DNA from 4 places in the Paraburkholderia sp. GAS448 genome. Region 2 is predicted to be linked to each of the others. Evidence: riboswitches for the same ligand, from Rfam matches in the RefSeq annotation. Region 2 holds a riboswitch; each other region holds the start of a gene.

Region 1 (4,207 bases), on a different contig from region 2:
TTTGCCGCTGGTGTCGGTCAATGTCTCCAGCAGATACAGCATGCCGCCACACTCGGCCACGAGCGGCTTGCCGGCCGCTGCATGAGCGCGAATGGTATCGGCGCTGCACGTGTTGCGCGCGAGCCGCTCTGCGTGCAGTTCGGGATAGCCGCCGGGCAGATAGAGCGCATCGGCGGATTGCGGCACGGGTTCGTCAGCGAGCGGGGAAAAATACGTGACGCGCGCGCCCAGTGTCTCCAGCAGCTGAACGTTGGCGGGATAGATGAACGCGAAGGCTGCATCGCGTGCTATCGCGATGTGCTTGCCGTCGAGAAGACGGGGGACCGCCGTGTGCACCACCGGTCCGAAGTCTACCGCTTGCGGCAGTTCGACCAGTTGCGTCTGCGCAAGCGCGTCGGCCGCGCGATCGAGCCGTGCGTCGAGGTCCGCTATTTCGTCCGCCTGGTGCAGACCCAGATGGCGATCGGGCAGTTCGATATCGTCCTTGCTTGCGATGTATCCGGTCCACTGGATTCCGGCCGGCAACGCTTCTTCCAGCATCTGCGCATGACGCGGCGACCCGACGCGATTGGCGAACACGCCATGAAACGGCACGTGCGGCCGGTAGTTCGCGAGCCCAAAAGCAACCGCACCGAAGGTCTGCGCCATCGCTTTCGCTGAAATCACGGCGACGACCGGTACGCCAAACGTCGTCGCCAGATCGGCGCTGCTCGGCGTGCCGTCATAGAGGCCCATGACGCCTTCGATCAGGATCAGATCGGCCTCGGCGGCCGCTTCGGCGAGCAGCGTGCGACAGGCCGCTTCGCCGACCATCCACAGATCGAGCGACAGCACAGGTGCACCGCTTGCGCGCGCGAGAATCATCGGGTCCAGAAAATCCGGACCGGTCTTGAAGACCCGCACGCGACGCCCCATCCGCTGGTGATAGCGGGCGAGTCCGGCCGTAATCGTGGTCTTGCCCTGACCCGACGCGGGCGCGCTGACGAACAGGGCGGGACACGCGGGCATCGCTCAGAACTCCACGCCGCGCTGCGCTTTCACGCCCTGCTCGCGATACGGGTGCTTGACGATGCGCATTTCCGTGACGAGGTCGGCGGCTTCGATCAGCGCGTCCGGCGCGTGACGTCCGGTCACGACGACGTGCAGCATGTCAGGGCGCGCGGTCAGCACGGCGAGCACTTCATCGAGCGGGAGGTATTCGTACTTTAATACCGTGTTCAGTTCATCGAGAATCACCATTTGATAGTCGCCGCTTTCGATCATCCGGCGCGCTTCGTCCCAGCCCTTGCGAGCGGTGGCGATGTCGGCTTCACGATTCTGCGTATTCCAGGTGTAGCCGTCGCCCATCGTGACGAAATCGCAATGCGCCTGGGCGCCCAGGAAATCGCGCTCAGACGTATGTAGCGCGCCCTTGATGAACTGCACGACGCCGAGCTTCATGCCGTGTCCGAGCACGCGCACGGCCATGCCGAAGGCGGCCGTGGTCTTGCCCTTGCCAGTGCCGGTGTTGACGATCAGCAGACCTTTCTCGACGGTTGCTGCGGCCTGCTTCTTTTCGTGGCCTTCGCGGCGGCGCTGCGTCATGCGTTGATGGGATTCGAGATCTGTTTTCATGGCGTCTCCTGTTGCCGGGATCCTGTGTGATGATGATGTGGTGATGGAGGCAATCGCGACGGTTACGCCGTCGACCACCGTTTTGCCGACGATCAATATCGAGTCGGGAGAAGCGAGAAGCGCGCAGGGCTCACAGACGCCGTCGACGCCTGCGAGCCCGCGAACTGTGTGAGAGGGCGTCGGCACCGCGCCAAACCCGGCGATCTGCTCGCGCGTAAACCTTCGCAACGGAAGGGCATGACGCGCACAGAATTCGATTAACCCAGGCTCCTCTGCTTTCGATTCGATCGTCGCAACCTCGCGAATGTTGTCGAACGGTATGCCCGCGAGCGCTACCCTCACCGCCGCCTCGATCTGTCGCGCCGAAGTCAGCCGCCTGCAACCGATGCCTACGGTGAGCGTCTTCATCGATCGTGGCTCGCCGATGGGATGCCGTGCGCCGACACACCGCCGATCACGACAATCGCGGGCGAACCGAGTCCGGCGCTGGCCACGTGGCCCGCGAGCGTATCGAGTTGGGCGAGCACATGGCGCTGCTCGGGGCGCGTCGCCGATTCGATCGCGGCGCATGGCGTTTGCGGATCCATCCCGGCCTGTAACAGCGCCGTGACGATCTCGTTCAGGCGACGCATGCCCATATAGACGACGAGCGTCATGCGTGTGGCGACCAGCGCGTTCCAGTCCGGCTCGCTGCTGCCCGCGCCATGACCTGTGACGAACACGACGCCCTGCGCGTGATCCCGGTGCGTCACAGGGATGCCGATCGCTGCCGGCGCCGCGATGCCCGCCGTAATGCCGTTGATGATTTCGACCTGAATGCCTTCGGCCCGCAGCGCCTGTTGCTCTTCGCCGCCACGGCCGAAGACGAACGGGTCACCGCCTTTCAGTCGTGCGACGCTGCGCCCGGCGCGCAGATGGGCAAGCATCGTGGCGACAATGTCGGCCTGCGAGGCCGATGGCTGGCCGCCGCGCTTGCCCACGTACACGACCTCGGCGTCGGTCCGCGCGAACTGCAGGACATCGGGATTCACGAGATCGTCGACGAGTACGACGTCGGCCTCGCCGAGCGCGCGCGTTGCCTTCAGTGTCATCAACTCGACGTCGCCGGGGCCGGCGCCGATCAGCCAGGCGCGGCTCATCGCGGGCAGCACGGCGCTCGCCGCGCCATGTTGGTGGGAGACGGGAGCGGGAGGGCCGTCACAAGGACGAGCCCGGAAAATGAATGGGTCATGCGATGCCACACGTCATGCGCAACGACGGCGCGTCTCGCGCGCGCGGCCGGTCGCGCTCAGGCACCAGGTTCCGTCCCCCGCGGATCCGGCGTTCGGCGAAAAGCGACGGTCGCCCCTTGCGTTGGCCGGTATCCGGGCTGACGACCTCATGCCATTCGCCTTCCCGGCTGCCAGACGCAGACAGTGGCGTTGAATGACATGCGCGGACCGAAGTCCGCAGGCCGCTTACCGTTGCGGGGACAGCACAGGCCGGGCGCGTTGCCGCGCTTCCTGTTTCCCGTTTAACTGCACATGCGAACGCACGTGCGGGCACCAAACGCGCGCATACGATAGCACGGCTTTGCCCAGCGCAGGCTGCAGGGGTCTTCAGTTGCCCTCAGTTCCCTTCAGGCAGGGCGTTTTCTTGACGTCGGGGTTGACGGAGCCTACACTCCCACGCACTCTGGTGCTCGCGTGCACGCTCTGTGCACGCAGTTAAACGGGAAACAGGGAGCCTGTCCTGCACGGATCGGGCCAACCTGTGCTGCCCCCGCAACGGTAAGCGAAGGCATCGTGAAAACGATGCAAAGCTGGCTTCAATGCGTGCACGTCATGACCTGACAGGCAGGCATCTGTCCACTGCGCGTGATGTCGAATGCGCGGGAAGGCGAAGCGGCGTTTTCGCGAGCCCGGATACCGGCCAGAAAATACGGGTTGGCGCCGCGGGGATGCGGCGCATGGTCCAGATAGTCCACGAATTCACTGAGCTTCCGGTTGTTTCCGTAAGGCCGTATTTCGTCCCCGCGTGTTGCCCGACGATCGTCTGACGTTGCGACTGTCGCATCGCGGCGTGAGCATGCCGCAGGGCGTTGCGGGCGGGCATCCGGTGAAGTTCGGGGCTTCATCCTTCAAACAGTCCACCACCCTGGAGTCAGGATGCAGACGCGCAAAATTCCCGTAACGATCGTCACGGGCTTCCTCGGCAGCGGCAAAACCACCTTGCTTCGGCACATTCTTCAACACGCGGGCGGACTCCGGATCGCGGTGATCGTCAACGAATTCGGCGAACTGGGGATCGACGGCGAGATCCTGAAGGGTTGCGGCATCGGTTGCGACGAGGAAGGCCGCGAGGTGGAAGGGCAACTGTACGAACTGGCGAACGGCTGCCTGTGCTGCACGGTGCAGGAGGAATTCTTCCCGGTCATGGAGCGACTGGTTGAGCGTCGAGGCCAGATCGACCACGTGCTGATTGAAACGTCCGGCCTTGCGTTGCCCAAGCCGCTCGTGCAGGCATTCAACTGGCCGCAGATCAAGAACAGCTTCACCGTCGACGCAGTGGTCACGGTAGTCGACGGGCCTGCCGCAGTGAGCGGCCAGTTCGC
Region 2 (4,207 bases):
CCCAACACGGCCGCATATCCTGCGCCGTCAATGATGACGGCTTCGCTGCCGTCGCTATAGGTAACGGTATCGCCGACCCGCGCCATTGGAAGCCCGCAAATCTTCGACCGTAGCCGGTACTCACGCGCCCGCCGCGCTCAGTAAGCGCGCCAACCGTTGCGAAGCGATGCAGTGTTCCTTTACGTTCCCGTTCCGACATTTCCAACTCCCCCTTAGAGATAAAAGCGCCCGCAAGCAACGCAGGCTAAGTCCACGAGCAGCCAGTCGCACGATGGGACAGCTTTCGTGTTCAACTTCACTTAACATCTGTACTACTTATTTTTAAATACATGTTTTGCATAAACGTATTGCTCCCCTCAGCCGTCCTGAAATAGTTAGCAGATCAGAGGAAAATTAAACGAACACCGCACTAGAGTATCGCGGCCGGGGTCGGCCCAGGTGTCAACTTTTGTCAAACTATTTTGGCGCGTCATCTTCCGATGTCAAATCGCTCCGCCCGACGCCGCAATGATGGAGTGAGCGGGCACAGTGACAATGTTGGCGGACCGGTGTTATGCCAAGCCGGTAGACCCGAAGACCTCCCTGTGGACTACCTGCTCTCGAAGCGCACCGACGCGTATCTGGAGACGGTGTATCAGCGCGCGTCGTCAGGGGCACCGCCGGTGATCACTACGAGCGATCCGTCATCGAGCCGCAGCCAGTTGCTGATCGCGGCCGGTATCCGCCACCGGGTTCTGATCCCGACCGCGCAAGCGCCGCGACAACCGCGACATCAACGATGTTCACTGCACCTGAGCGGCCCACCACGTCCACCCGCCGCGAATCGAACACCGCAATTCGACGACCGAAAGCGGCGCAATATCGATGCGTGCAAACGACTCGGGCGACGCGCCCAGCGCATGAACGATCGCCGCCCGGATCACGGCGGCATGCGTGACGGCGACGGCCATGGAGGAATGGTCCAGCTCGAGCGCATCGAGCCATGCGCCGACGCGCAGGCGCACCGCCCCGAACGATTCGCCATCGGGAGGCGCCGCATCGGCTTCGCGAGCCCATGCCGCCAGCGCATCGGCCTCTTCGCTGGCGACGTCTGCAAGACGCCTGCCACGCCATTGCCCCAGGTTCATGTCGGCCAGCGCTTCGACGGGGACGGCGGTGAATCCAAGCCCCTCAGCCGTGTCACGCGCGCACGCCGCGGGGCTGCAGAAGACCGCATCCGCCTCACCCGCCAGCGACATCACGCGCGCGCGGCATGCCGCGACCTGGGCGAGACCGCGTGCGTCCAGCGGATCGTCGGTGGGAAACCGTCCGCTGCGCAGCGCCGCCGTTGCAGCGTGACTGATCAACAGCAGCCGTGTCTGCATCCTGTGTCCTTCTGGTTGAAAGTGTCGCGCGCTTTGCTCATTCATCGCGCTGCGCAGCGAAGTTTAGCGCGTAGAATAACGCCACTGAAGCGAGGAAGCCGGTGTAAGCCCGGCGCGGTCGCGCCACTGTAATCGGTTCATCCACAAGCCGAAAGCCAGACCTGAGCTTCGTGTCATCCCTTCCTGTTCGACTATCGGGGCGCGTAACCTCTGGAGAGTTCCGTCATGACTGACACCGTTTTCAAGCCCACTGCTCAACCGACACCGATTCCCCTGCGCGAACTGCTGCCATGGGTGGTCTTCGGCGGCTTGCTGCTGTTGCTCGCACTGTATTTCGTCGGCGCCGAACAGGGCGCGACTTCGCTGGTTCCTGGCATGTACGTGCACGAGTTCGTTCACGACGCTCGCCACCTGCTCGGCTTCCCCTGCCACTAACGGGGGTTCCTGATGGTAGGCAGACTGTTATTGCGCGGGATGCTCGCAGGCATCGCCGCGGGCTTGCTCACGTTCGCATTCGCCCGGGTGGCCGGTGAACCGCACGTCAATCAGGCTATTTCGTTCGAAGAAAAAGCCGCCGCCGCACGCGGCGAAGCGGCGGAGCCGGAACTGGTCAGCCGTGAAACGCAGGCGGGTCTCGGCCTGCTGACTGGCGTGGTGGTCTATGGCGCGGCCCTCGGCGGCCTGTTCTCGCTCACCTTCGCGTATGCGTACGGGCGGGTCGGCAAGCTCGGTCCGCGCGCGTTGTCGGCGGCGCTTGCGGTTGCCGCGTTCATTGCGCTGGTGATTGTGCCGAATCTCAAGTACCCGGCCAATCCACCATCGATCGGCGACCCTGAAACGATCGGCCAGCGTACCGGGCTGTTCTTCCTGATGATCGCGATATCAATTGCCGCACTGGTGTTCTCGCTGAAGGTGCGAAGACGCGCAGTCGTGCGCTTCGGCCAGTGGAACGCGGCGATCGTGGGCGGCCTGGTATACGTCGCGATCATCGCGGCGGTGCAGATCGCGCTGCCGACGATCAACGAAGTACCGGATGCCTTTCCGGCCACGCTGCTGTGGCACTTCCGCGTTGCGGCCATCGGCATGCAGTTGATCATCTGGACGACGATCGGCCTGTTGTTCGGCTGGCTGGTCGAACGCAGCGAGCGCGCGCAGCACGGGGGGCGCGCAGCTGGCAAGTCGGCCTGGCTGTAGCGGGCTGACTGCTTTGGGCGCCCGGGCTGCGTCGCTGCACAAGTCGTGCAGTTAGCCGAGCGGGCGCCGGCTTCACCGGAACCCTCGGCAGCCGTATTCTTCACAACCTTTAGCAAGTCCAATCCCTTCCGCGTGTTTCTGACGCCGAACCCGACCGTGTCGCCGCGGTTGCGTTCGGCGTCTTGCCATTGTGCGGGACATTGTCTGAGCCCGCGCGGCTGGCGCCCGCAAGTCCAGGGTTAAATTGCTTTCAATGTGAAAGTCGCACGAAGGAAGTCTCAAGATCCGGCGCAACCTGCCGATAAGCAGATGCGTAGGGGCGGTTTACCGCTTCTCCCTGATGGGGTCTGGGGCGATGTCCGGAACGTCCTGACTCCAGCGAAGCTGGCGTATCGTCCGCGGATTTCCGCGGATAGCAAGAAAAAGAATCAGAGAGAGCGAATAAATGGGGCTGTCATCCGAAGGGCCAACTCCTGGGTTCAAGGCGTTTGCTGAGTCATTGCGTTCACGCCGATGGGCCGCGCCGCTCTGGACCCTGTCGCTTGCGTTCGTGGTGACGATGCTCACCTGCATGGCGAGCGGGGCACTCAAGAGCATGGCCGGCGAAATCGCGCCGATCTGGCTGACCAACGCGGTGCTGCTCGCGCAGATGATGGTGGCGCGGCCGGGGCGGGTGACCTGGGTCTTTGCCGGTGGGCTGGCGGGCAATCTCGCGGCCAATCTGCTCGGCCTGAGTCTCGCGGTCTCGTCCTCCTACACAGCTGCCGACATGCTCGAAGTGCTGGTGGCGTTCAGCTTCGCGCCACGTATCTCGTCGGTCGTCGAACTGATCCGTTCGAAGCAACTCGTCCGCTTTCTCGCTGGCGCCATCCTGCTTGCGCCCGTCCTGTCGGGGCTGGTCGCCGTAACCTTGCTGCGCGGACAACTCAGCGGAAATATGTTGCCGAACCTCGCCAACTGGTTCATTTCGGATGCGCTGAGTCTCGTCCTTTTCACGCCGGCGGCAGTGGTCTTCTGGACCGGCGAAGTAAAAGGCCTCTTGCACCCCGACCGCCGCTGGAAGACGGGGCTGCTGTTGCTACTGGTCTGCGTCGTGACCACGGGCGTATTTGGGCAAAACCGTGTTCATCTGCTTTACTGGGCGCTCCCGCCGATCGTTCTGCTGGCGTTTCAGGCCGATCTCGCCGGCGTGCTGCTGGGTTTGCTGCTATGCCTTGCGATCGCGGTCACCTTCACGATGCGCGGCTCGGGGCCGCTCTGGATGTTTCACTATCAGAGCATGGAAGGGCGCATCTTCGCGCTGCAGCTGTTCCTGCTCGCGGCGTTGGGCATCGCGCTGCCGATCAGCGTCACCCAGTCATTGCGCAACCGTCTCGTCGGGCTGCTGCGCGAGGGTGAGCGCCGCTACCGGATCCTGGCGGAGAACGCGACCGACATCGTGATGAGCATGTCGCTCGACGGCCGTCTCACCTATGTTTCGCCGCGCGCGAAGGCCGTCATGAAATGGGCGCCCGACGATCTCACAGGCGTGTATTACCCGGACCTTGTGTTGCCCGAGGATCGCGAGGCGCTGGCCGCCACCATCGGCCGGCTGGCACGCGACGCGACGGAGGCTTCCCAGGTAAGCCGCTTCCCGTGCCCGGATGGCC
Region 3 (4,207 bases), on a different contig from region 2:
GATATCGCCGAGCGGGATGCCCGCAGCGCGCGCGATCGCCATCGCCTGCTGGCTGGTGTTCGACGCACGGATCGCGTCCTGCAACGAGTCGTGCGCGCCGTGCTCCGCAGCCCACGCCGCGAGTTGAGCGAGATCGATACTCGAGTTGCGGCTATGCAGATCGAGATGCCCCGCGGCGAGCTTGCTGAGCTTGCCGAAACCTCCGCACACGCTCAGGCGCTCGACGGGCGCGCGACGCACATGCTTGAGCACAGCGCCGACAAAATCGCCCATCTCGATCAGGGCGATATCGGGCAACTGGTAATGCTTGCGCATCGCCTCTTCGCTTGCATTTCCTGTGCACGCGGCGATATGCATGTAGCCGTTGGCCCGCGCGACATCGATGCCCTGATGAATCGACGCGATATACGCCGAGCACGAAAACGGCCGGACGATGCCCGTCGTCCCCAGAATCGACAGCCCGCCGACGATGCCAAGCCTCGGGTTCATTGTCTTCAGCGCGAGCGCCTCGCCGCCTTCGACGCCGACCGTCACTTCGAATCCGCCCGCATAGCCCTGTTCGGTGGCAAGCTCGGTGAGGTGCGTCGTCATCATCTGACGCGGCACGGGGTTGATCGCGGGTTCGCCGACGGCCAGCGTCAGCCCGGCGCGCGTGACCGTGCCGACGCCGGGGCCCGCATGAAAACTCACGCCTGGCTCCGCGCGCAGGCGCACGCGGGCGAACACCACGGCGCCATGCGTGACGTCGGGATCGTCGCCTGCGTCCTTGATCGTGCCCGCTTCCGCGCCGTCGCCGGTCAGGCGGCAAAACACGAGCGGCATCGGCACATGCTGGCCCTTCGGCAGGACGATTTCGGCCACGTCGCTTGCGACGCCTGTCAGCAGCAGCCGCGCAGCGGCGAGCGACGTCGCCGTCGCGCAGCTGCCGGTCGTATAGCCGCTGCGCAGTGGCGCGGGCTGTTCGGGGGTTTCGTCACGCATCACGGCTTGCGGGATTCGAGCAGGGTAATCGGCAACGCCTGGCGCCATGTATCGAAGCCGCCGAGTGGTTGCGCCTGCGCAAGCGCGATGCGCGTCAACGTGCCGCCATGGCTGTCGCGCCACGCAACCAGCGCCGCTTCGCCCTGCAACGTCACGGCATTGGCGACCAGCCGGCCGCCGCTTTTCAGCCGCTCCCAGCATGTGTCGAGCACGCCGGGTACCGTCACGCCGCCACCGATAAAGATCGCATCGGGCGCAGCGAGCCCGTCGAGCGCGTCGGGCGCCCGGCCAGCGACGATCTGCAACGCCGGCACCCCCAGCGCATCGCGATTGTGTTCGATAAAGCGCTGACGTTCGGGATGGGCCTCGATGGCAAGCGCCCGGCAGGATGGATGCGCGCGCATCCATTCGATGCCGATGGAGCCGCAACCCGCGCCCACGTCCCACAGCAACTCGTTTGGGCTCGGCGCAAGACGCGCGAGCGTGATCGCGCGGATGTCGCGCTTGGTCAGCTGGCCGTCGTGCATCCAGGCATCGTCGGGAAGCCCGCTGGTCAGCGGCAGCACGCGGGCATCGTCCGCCGCACGGCATTCGATGGCGATCAGGTTCAATGCGGCGATACTGTCGGCGCTCCACGCCTCGGCGCGACCGTCGATGCGCCGCTCCGCCGCGCCGCCCAGATGCTCCAGCACGATCATCCGGCTGGGGCCGAAGCCGCGTGCGCTGAGTTGCGCCGCGATCGCAGCGGGCGTGCCGCCGTCGCTGCTCAGGACGAAAAGGCGCGTCCCGTCGTGCAGATGCGTATTCACGCTCGCCAGCGGCCGGCCGACCAGCGACACCGTCGCGACGTCCTGCAACGGCCAGCCAAGACGCGCGGCCGCAAGCGACAACGACGACGGCGCGGGCAGCACACGCAGCTCGTCGGCGGGCAACTGGCGCGCGAGCGTCGCGCCGACGCCAAACAGCATCGGGTCGCCGCTTGCCAGCACGCAGATCGAGCCGGCCGCGTGACGATGCGCCAGCACGGACGCCACGTCGAACGGCCGCGGCCAGGGCTCGCGCCGGGCGCGCAGACGCGCGGGCAGCATCGCAAGATGGCGCTCGCCGCCGTAGACCACGGACGCATCGAGCAGTGCGCGTCGCGCCGTCCGTCCCAGACCGGCAAAACCGTCATCGCCCATCCCCACCACGGTCAGCCATGCCGGCATGCATCCCTCTCCATTCTGAATCCCGATATCTCTGCTGCGGCGCGCCAACCAAGGCCGCAGCGTACTTGCATTGTTCGAAAAAAGGCATAATACAGCGTTCGCCGGTGCCCTTCGGGGCCGAAGAGGGAACACAGTGCCACTGTGGCTGCCCCCGCAACTGTATGCAGCGAGTCCGCACTTTACCCGCGCCACTGGTTCGACCGGGAAGGCCGGTGCAGACGACGACCTGCCAGCCAGGAGACCTGCCGGCGAGACTGTTCGTGCCAGCCAACATCGGGCGGGGTGTACCGATGCCGCAGCATTGCCCCTTTCGCGGGTTGCTCGGGCCGTCGCGCGACGCTAACCCGGTGCCCCCTTGAATCACACTTCGTCTCCCGCCGTATTGCCCGCTACGCTGCGCCCCTCGGCCTGTCCCGGCCTGTTGCGCATCGTGCCGGCGCGCGACGGCGGTATCTGCAGGATCAAACTGCCGTGCGGAGAACTGCGTGCGCCAGAGGCACTCGCGATCGCGGACGCCGCGCGGCAACACGCATCCGGGGTGATCGAGGCGACCAATCGCTCGAACCTGCAGATACGCGGCGTACGGGCAGGCCACGAAACGGCGCTGATCGAACACCTGCTGGAAGCGGGGCTCGGGCCGCGCGGCGGCGCAGAGGCCATGGATAGCATGAGCGCCAGCGCCCGCGACGACATCCGCAACCTGATGACAAGCCCGCTCGCGGGACGAGACCCCCACGCGTTGATCGACACGACGCCGCTTGCGGCGCACATTCTCGCGCTGCTGCAAGGCACGCCGCGTTTCGCCGCGCTGTCCCCAAAATTTGCACTGCTGCTCGACGGCGGCGAGCGGCTCGCGATGCTCGATCATCCCCACGATATCTGGCTTGCCGCGATGCCCGATGGCGCTCGCGTGCGCTTCGCATTCGGTCTGGCGGGCTGCCCGCCTGTTGCCGGAAGTGACGCCGCACCTCCTCCAGCGCTTGCCGCGGTCGAGCCATCCGAAGTGCCAGAGCTTGTCTGCGCGCTGCTGGACACGTTCCTGGAGCTGGCTTCCCCCGACGACACCCGCATGCGCAACCTGCTCGCGACACATTCTTCGGACACCATTCTGGAACGCGTGAAGCGGCGAGTCAATTTCACCCTGTTGCGCGAGCAATCCGTAGAGACGTGGCATCGCGCTCCTGCTGACGCGTCATTTCGACTCGGCGCACATCAGCAAATTGCAAACGGTTTGTGGCATGTGGGCGGACAGCCGCCGCTGGGGCGTCTGGACTCGTCGATGCTCCATGGCCTTGCTGGGCTTGCTTCCGAAGCCGGCAATGGAACACTTCGCATGACGCCCTGGCAAGGTGTGCTGTTACCGGACATCGAGCCTCATGCCGTGCCGGGCGCGCTTGAACGACTCGCGTCATTAGGACTCGCCTGCGAACCAGCCGATCCGCTCACACGCGTCATCGCCTGTGCCGGTTCGACCGGCTGCGCGAAGGGCAACGCCGACACAAAAGCCGACGCACGCCTGCTCGCCGCGCGGCTGCCCGAGCGTGTCGAAGTGCACCTGAGCGGCTGCCCGCGTTCATGCGCGGCGGCCCATTGCGCACCCTATACGCTGCTCGCAGTCGCGCCAGGACGCTACGACCTTTATCGTCGCGATGGCACACCCGGATTCGGGCAGTGCATCGCGCACCATCTGACAATCGAACAGGCCGCCGACTCTCTGGAGCGGTTGGCCCGGAGCCCCCTCGATGCTTGATTACATTCGCGACGGTCAGGAGATCTATCGCCAATCTTTCGCGACGATCCGCGCGGAGGCCAACCTGAGCCGGATTCCCGCCGACCTCGAAAAGCTCGCGGTGCGCGTCATCCACGCGTGCGGCATGGTCGACGTCGTCGACGACCTGCGGTTTTCGCGCGGAGCCGGCACAGCGGGCCGCGAGGCACTCGCGCGCGGCGCGCCGATTCTCTGCGATGCGCGCATGGTCGCTGAAGGGATCACGCGTGCGCGTCTGCCGGCCGACAAT
Region 4 (4,207 bases), on a different contig from region 2:
CCGTCGCCCACCTGCATCATGTCGCGCATGAAGTTGCGCGCCTGATAGTTGCGCACGCCCGTCCAGGGGAGGGTGTGCCGAGGGGCGTTGGCGAGGTGGTCGATGCTTGCTTCGTCCGGTTCGGACTTCATTAGCCAGTAGCGCATGAGTCGATTTGAACGTTGAGAAGAACACAGGATAAGCGCAATGCGTGACGCGGCGCTAGCGATGCGGAAGGAACACTACAAACGGAAACGGCATCGGACGATTGTCCGATGCCGTTGAATAGGTCCCCGCCATAGCCGCTAGGCCGGCATCCTGAACCGGGAGTTCAGAATTGGTCGCAGTTAGCAGCACTTCGGGTACATCAGACGGAGTGACGCGCACACCCGTGCTGCAAATTTCCGCAACCGTGCACATGGCATTGGTTCAAGGAATATATGACCTTGGCGAACCAGGCAGGGAAGCTGACAAAACTGACTGGATCCAGACGCTCGAGGTTACCTCGGGTGACCTCGCGAACTGCTCTGAATCCGAAGCGGGCCCGATGTTCCAGATGGCCTGCCTCTGAATAACTTTTACTGCACACCGTACTGCTGGATCACTGCGCCCAGCTGTTCGTTCATTGAGTGCATTGTACGCCGGATTTCTTCGGCGGGAAATGATTCTCCATGACGTACGCTAGCCTGCAGCTTAAGCAGTTCCGATGCCAGCGACAGCGCAGCCATGACGGCAATGCGATCCTGGCCGCGAACGTTGCTGGTCGAACGGATCTTCGACATCTCTGCATCGACGCGCGCAACGGCTTCGAGCAGCGCGGCTTCGGTTTCCGGCGAACAGGCGAGACGATAGGGCTGGCCGAGGATCGAGACTTCGATCTGCTTTGCGGTCATGCGTTTTCTCCGTGGCGGGTGACGTCGCCGCCGGCTTCAGTTTCGACTTCCTGCTGCGACGACGCGAGCAGATCAAGTTGATTGTCCGGCTCGGCGTGAGCTTTCGCTCGCGGGAGTTTTTCGAGGATCGCGTTCAGGCGCACCTGGGCGTCGTCGATCTTCGATGAAAGCGTATCGCGCTCCGCCTGCAGCGCGTTGCGCTCTTCGCGCATCTGCTCGAGCTCGGCACGCGCGGCTTCGCATTCTGCGCGAGCGTCGGCGAGCTGCTGTTCAAGCGCGCGACGCGCTTCGTGATGACGCTGGCTGATTTCGATCAGCCGGCCAATATTCTGTGAGAGTGTTTCGAGTTCGGTGAGCATGTGCTGCGTCCTCTAAAGACACGGCATTTTAGCGCGGAATGTGACAGCTTCCGACAATTGTCTCGTTTCGAGACGTAACAGCTCTGCTTTATACCTGTTTTATGCGTGTTTCGAGCGAGTTTCGTGCCTGTGGCATGCAGAAATTTTGCTCGCATTGCACGCGACGTGCGCACGCGAATTGCAGGAATCGACCTTTCTTGACGCCCCAGGAGGCCGCTCCTACACTTGCGGCACTTTGGTGCCCGCGCGCGTTTTCACATCGTGCGCAGTTAAACGGGAAACAGGAAGCCGCGTCCGCCAGGACGAGCCAACCTGTGCTGCCCCCGCAACGGTAAGCGACCGCATGATGTCATGCAGGTCGACCTGGGCGCGCCTCCAGCGAGGCGCGCGATGCCACTGCGCTATTCGTGCGTGGGAAGGCGGGTCGATGTGTCGCCAGCCCGGATACCGGCCAGAGTGAGGGGCGTCGTCTGCGTGGCTTCACGCCGGCGGACCGCCCTGTTACGCATCGGCTTGCGGGGAAGCAGGCCAGGCACGCTATCCACAGGAATCAACCGGATGTACACGCCCATCGCCGGCACGGCAGTACTCGCCGTGGCCGGCTTGCCGCTCGGCGCGCAGGCCTTGCCCGCAACGACGGATGAAGCGCCTGCGCTTGCGCAGGATACGGCGCCGTCGGCTGCGCCCGGCGACACTGCAACCGCCAGCACAACGGCCGCTCCCGCCACGAAGCCCGCCAGCACCACGCTCACGCCGATCGTCGTGACTGCGGAGCGCGGCCCGCAGCCGCTCGCCGACGCGATCCCTCAGACCGCGCGGTTCGACCAGCAGGACATCGCCGACACCACGGCGCGCGATCTGCCGGGTTTGCTGCAACTCGCGCCCGGCGCGCAGATCGTGCGCAATGGCGGCCCGGGTTCGTCCGCGAGTCTGTTCCTGCGGGGCGCTTCGGCACAGCAGTCGCTCGTGTTGATAGATGGTGTGCGTGTCGATTCGGTCAGCCTCGGTAGTGCACAGATCGAGCAGATCCCGCTCGATCAGGTCGATCACGTCGAAGTGGTGAACGGCAATGTGTCGGCGCTATATGGTTCCGGCGCGATTGGCGGCGTGGTGCAGGTGTTCACGAAGGACGGCGGTGATCATCCGCCGCGCTTCAATTTCTCCGTCGGCTATGGCAGCTATCACACGCAAAGCCAGCAGGCCGGTGTGAACGGTGCGCTCGACAGGGACGGCGCGACGACCTTCAGCCTGTCGCTCGCGCGGACAAAAACCGACGGCTTTTCGTCGATCGATCCCGCGCTCGCGCCGGTCAATCCGAACGCCAATGGCTATCTGAACGAAAGCATCTCGGCATCGCTGCGCCACACATTCAACGACAGGTGGGACGCGGGCATCCGCTATTTCCAGTCGAACGGCAACGACAGCTTCGACGATCCGTTCGGCGCGCCCACCGATCTCAACAATCTATACAGCAGGATTCAGCAGGCTTCGGTATTCGCGAACGGTCGCGTGACCGACTGGTGGACGACGCACTTCGTCGTCGCGACGGGCAACGATCGCAGCACCACGGCGTTGAACGGCCTTTATACCGACCACTTCAACACCGACAACCATCAGTACACGTGGCAGAACGATTTCACGTTCGCGCCGCAGCAGAAGGTCCAGGCAGGCTACGAGCATCTCGACCAGAGCCTCGATTCGGATGAGTACGGCGCGCCCGACCGTCACGTGGACTCCGGGTTTATCGGCTATACGGGGCGCTTCGGCGGCAGCCAGTTCCAGGCAAACGTGCGGCGCGACCAGTACTCCGATTTCGGCGGCGCGAACAGTTACTATCTCGGCTATGGCTACGATCTGAACGAGCACTGGAAGGTGACCGCAAGCTGGTCGGATGCATTCCGCGCGCCGACCTTCAACGATCTGTACTTTCCGGAGAGCGGCAATCCGTCCATCCAGCCGGAACACAGTCATTCGATTGAAGCGGCGTTGCAGTACGCATCGGATGCCCTGGGCGTGTTGCGACTGACCGCGTTCCAGACGCGCCATACGAACCTGATCGAATATCAACAGGTCACGCCGGGCGTGTATGTCGCGCAGAACGTCGGGCGGGCGAAGGTGCAGGGGCTCGAAGGATCGTGGAGCGGCCATCTGGGCAAGACTGACGTGCGTGCTTCGCTGACGGTGCAGAATCCCGTCGACGAAGACACGAACACCGATCTGAACCGGCGCGCGCGCCGCTTCGCATCGCTCTCGGCGAACCGCGACGTTGCAGGATGGCGCGTGGGCGGCGAGTGGATCGTAAGTGGCGAGCGCGACGATACCGGCAATACCCTCGGCGGCTATGGTGTAGTGAACCTCTCCGCGCGCTACAACATCACGAAGGCGTGGTACGTGGCCGCGCAGATCCAGAATCTCTTCGACAAGGACTATGAACTGGCCTACACATACAACACGCCACGACGCGGCGCCTGGCTCACGCTCGGCTGGCAGCAGCAGTGATGCGCATGGTGTACTGAGCCATCGTGTCTTCTGAAACCACGCCCATGAGTCGCCTCGCACTACGCACCGTTGCCGGCATGACCGCGAAGCGCGCGGCCGCGATCTGGCTCGTGCTCGGCGTGCTGGCGTTCCTCGTGTTTGTCGCATCGCTCATGCTTGGCAGCGTGCCCGTCTCGCCGGTGCGCGTGCTGGCTGCGCTGCTGCCGTGGCATGGCAGCAGCGAGTTGGCATCGACGGATCTCGCGGGTGAAATCGTCCGCAGCCTGCGCCTGCCGCGCGCGCTTGCCGGATTCGCGTGCGGCGCATTGCTCGCCGTTGCCGGTGCCCTGTTGCAGGTGCTGCTGCGCAATCCGCTCGCCGAACCGTACGTGCTAGGCGTGTCTGGCGGCGCGGCCAGCTTCGCGCTGATCGCGATGATCGCGGGTTGCGCATGGTGGATCGTCGACGCCAGCGCATTGGCCGGTGCATTGCTGTCGA

Evidence for each region. Region 2 has a riboswitch for cobalamin ahead of P3T23_RS01340 (CbtB domain-containing protein). Riboswitches for the same ligand answer to the same signal wherever they lie in the genome.
Region 1: another riboswitch for cobalamin. It lies ahead of cobA (uroporphyrinogen-III C-methyltransferase); the one in region 2 lies ahead of P3T23_RS01340 (CbtB domain-containing protein).
Region 3: another riboswitch for cobalamin. It lies ahead of cobG (precorrin-3B synthase); the one in region 2 lies ahead of P3T23_RS01340 (CbtB domain-containing protein).
Region 4: another riboswitch for cobalamin. It lies ahead of P3T23_RS23675 (TonB-dependent receptor plug domain-containing protein); the one in region 2 lies ahead of P3T23_RS01340 (CbtB domain-containing protein).

Annotation. Positions count from the first base shown of each region.
Region 1 is NZ_JBNDKT010000006.1:317,502-321,708, forward strand. It holds gene P3T23_RS14925 (cobyrinate a,c-diamide synthase) at 1-1,008, opposite strand, end outside; gene cobO (cob(I)yrinic acid a,c-diamide adenosyltransferase) at 1,012-1,614, opposite strand; partial or broken gene P3T23_RS14935 (cobalamin biosynthesis protein) at 1,723-2,022, opposite strand; gene cobA (uroporphyrinogen-III C-methyltransferase) at 2,019-2,753, opposite strand; cobalamin riboswitch at 2,953-3,179, opposite strand; cobalamin riboswitch at 3,273-3,544, shown strand; gene cobW (cobalamin biosynthesis protein CobW) at 3,762-4,207, shown strand, end outside.
Region 2 is NZ_JBNDKT010000001.1:298,435-302,641, reverse strand. It holds gene P3T23_RS01355 (hypothetical protein) at 1-86, opposite strand, end outside; partial or broken gene P3T23_RS01350 (porin) at 585-731, shown strand; gene P3T23_RS01345 (histidine phosphatase family protein) at 783-1,364, opposite strand; cobalamin riboswitch at 1,413-1,543, shown strand; gene P3T23_RS01340 (CbtB domain-containing protein) at 1,590-1,799, shown strand; gene P3T23_RS01335 (CbtA family protein) at 1,812-2,558, shown strand; gene P3T23_RS01330 (diguanylate cyclase) at 3,058-4,207, shown strand, end outside.
Region 3 is NZ_JBNDKT010000006.1:331,849-336,055, reverse strand. It holds gene P3T23_RS14995 (cobalt-precorrin-5B (C(1))-methyltransferase) at 1-981, opposite strand, end outside; gene cbiE (precorrin-6y C5,15-methyltransferase (decarboxylating) subunit CbiE) at 981-2,189, opposite strand; cobalamin riboswitch at 2,275-2,453, shown strand; gene cobG (precorrin-3B synthase) at 2,545-3,939, shown strand; gene P3T23_RS14980 (precorrin-8X methylmutase) at 3,932-4,207, shown strand, end outside.
Region 4 is NZ_JBNDKT010000013.1:156,150-160,356, forward strand. It holds gene P3T23_RS23655 (EVE domain-containing protein) at 1-146, opposite strand, end outside; RNA gene ssrS (6S RNA) at 266-447, opposite strand; gene P3T23_RS23665 (cell division protein ZapA) at 558-872, opposite strand; gene P3T23_RS23670 (ATPase) at 869-1,231, opposite strand; cobalamin riboswitch at 1,451-1,701, shown strand; gene P3T23_RS23675 (TonB-dependent receptor plug domain-containing protein) at 1,790-3,730, shown strand; gene P3T23_RS23680 (FecCD family ABC transporter permease) at 3,775-4,207, shown strand, end outside.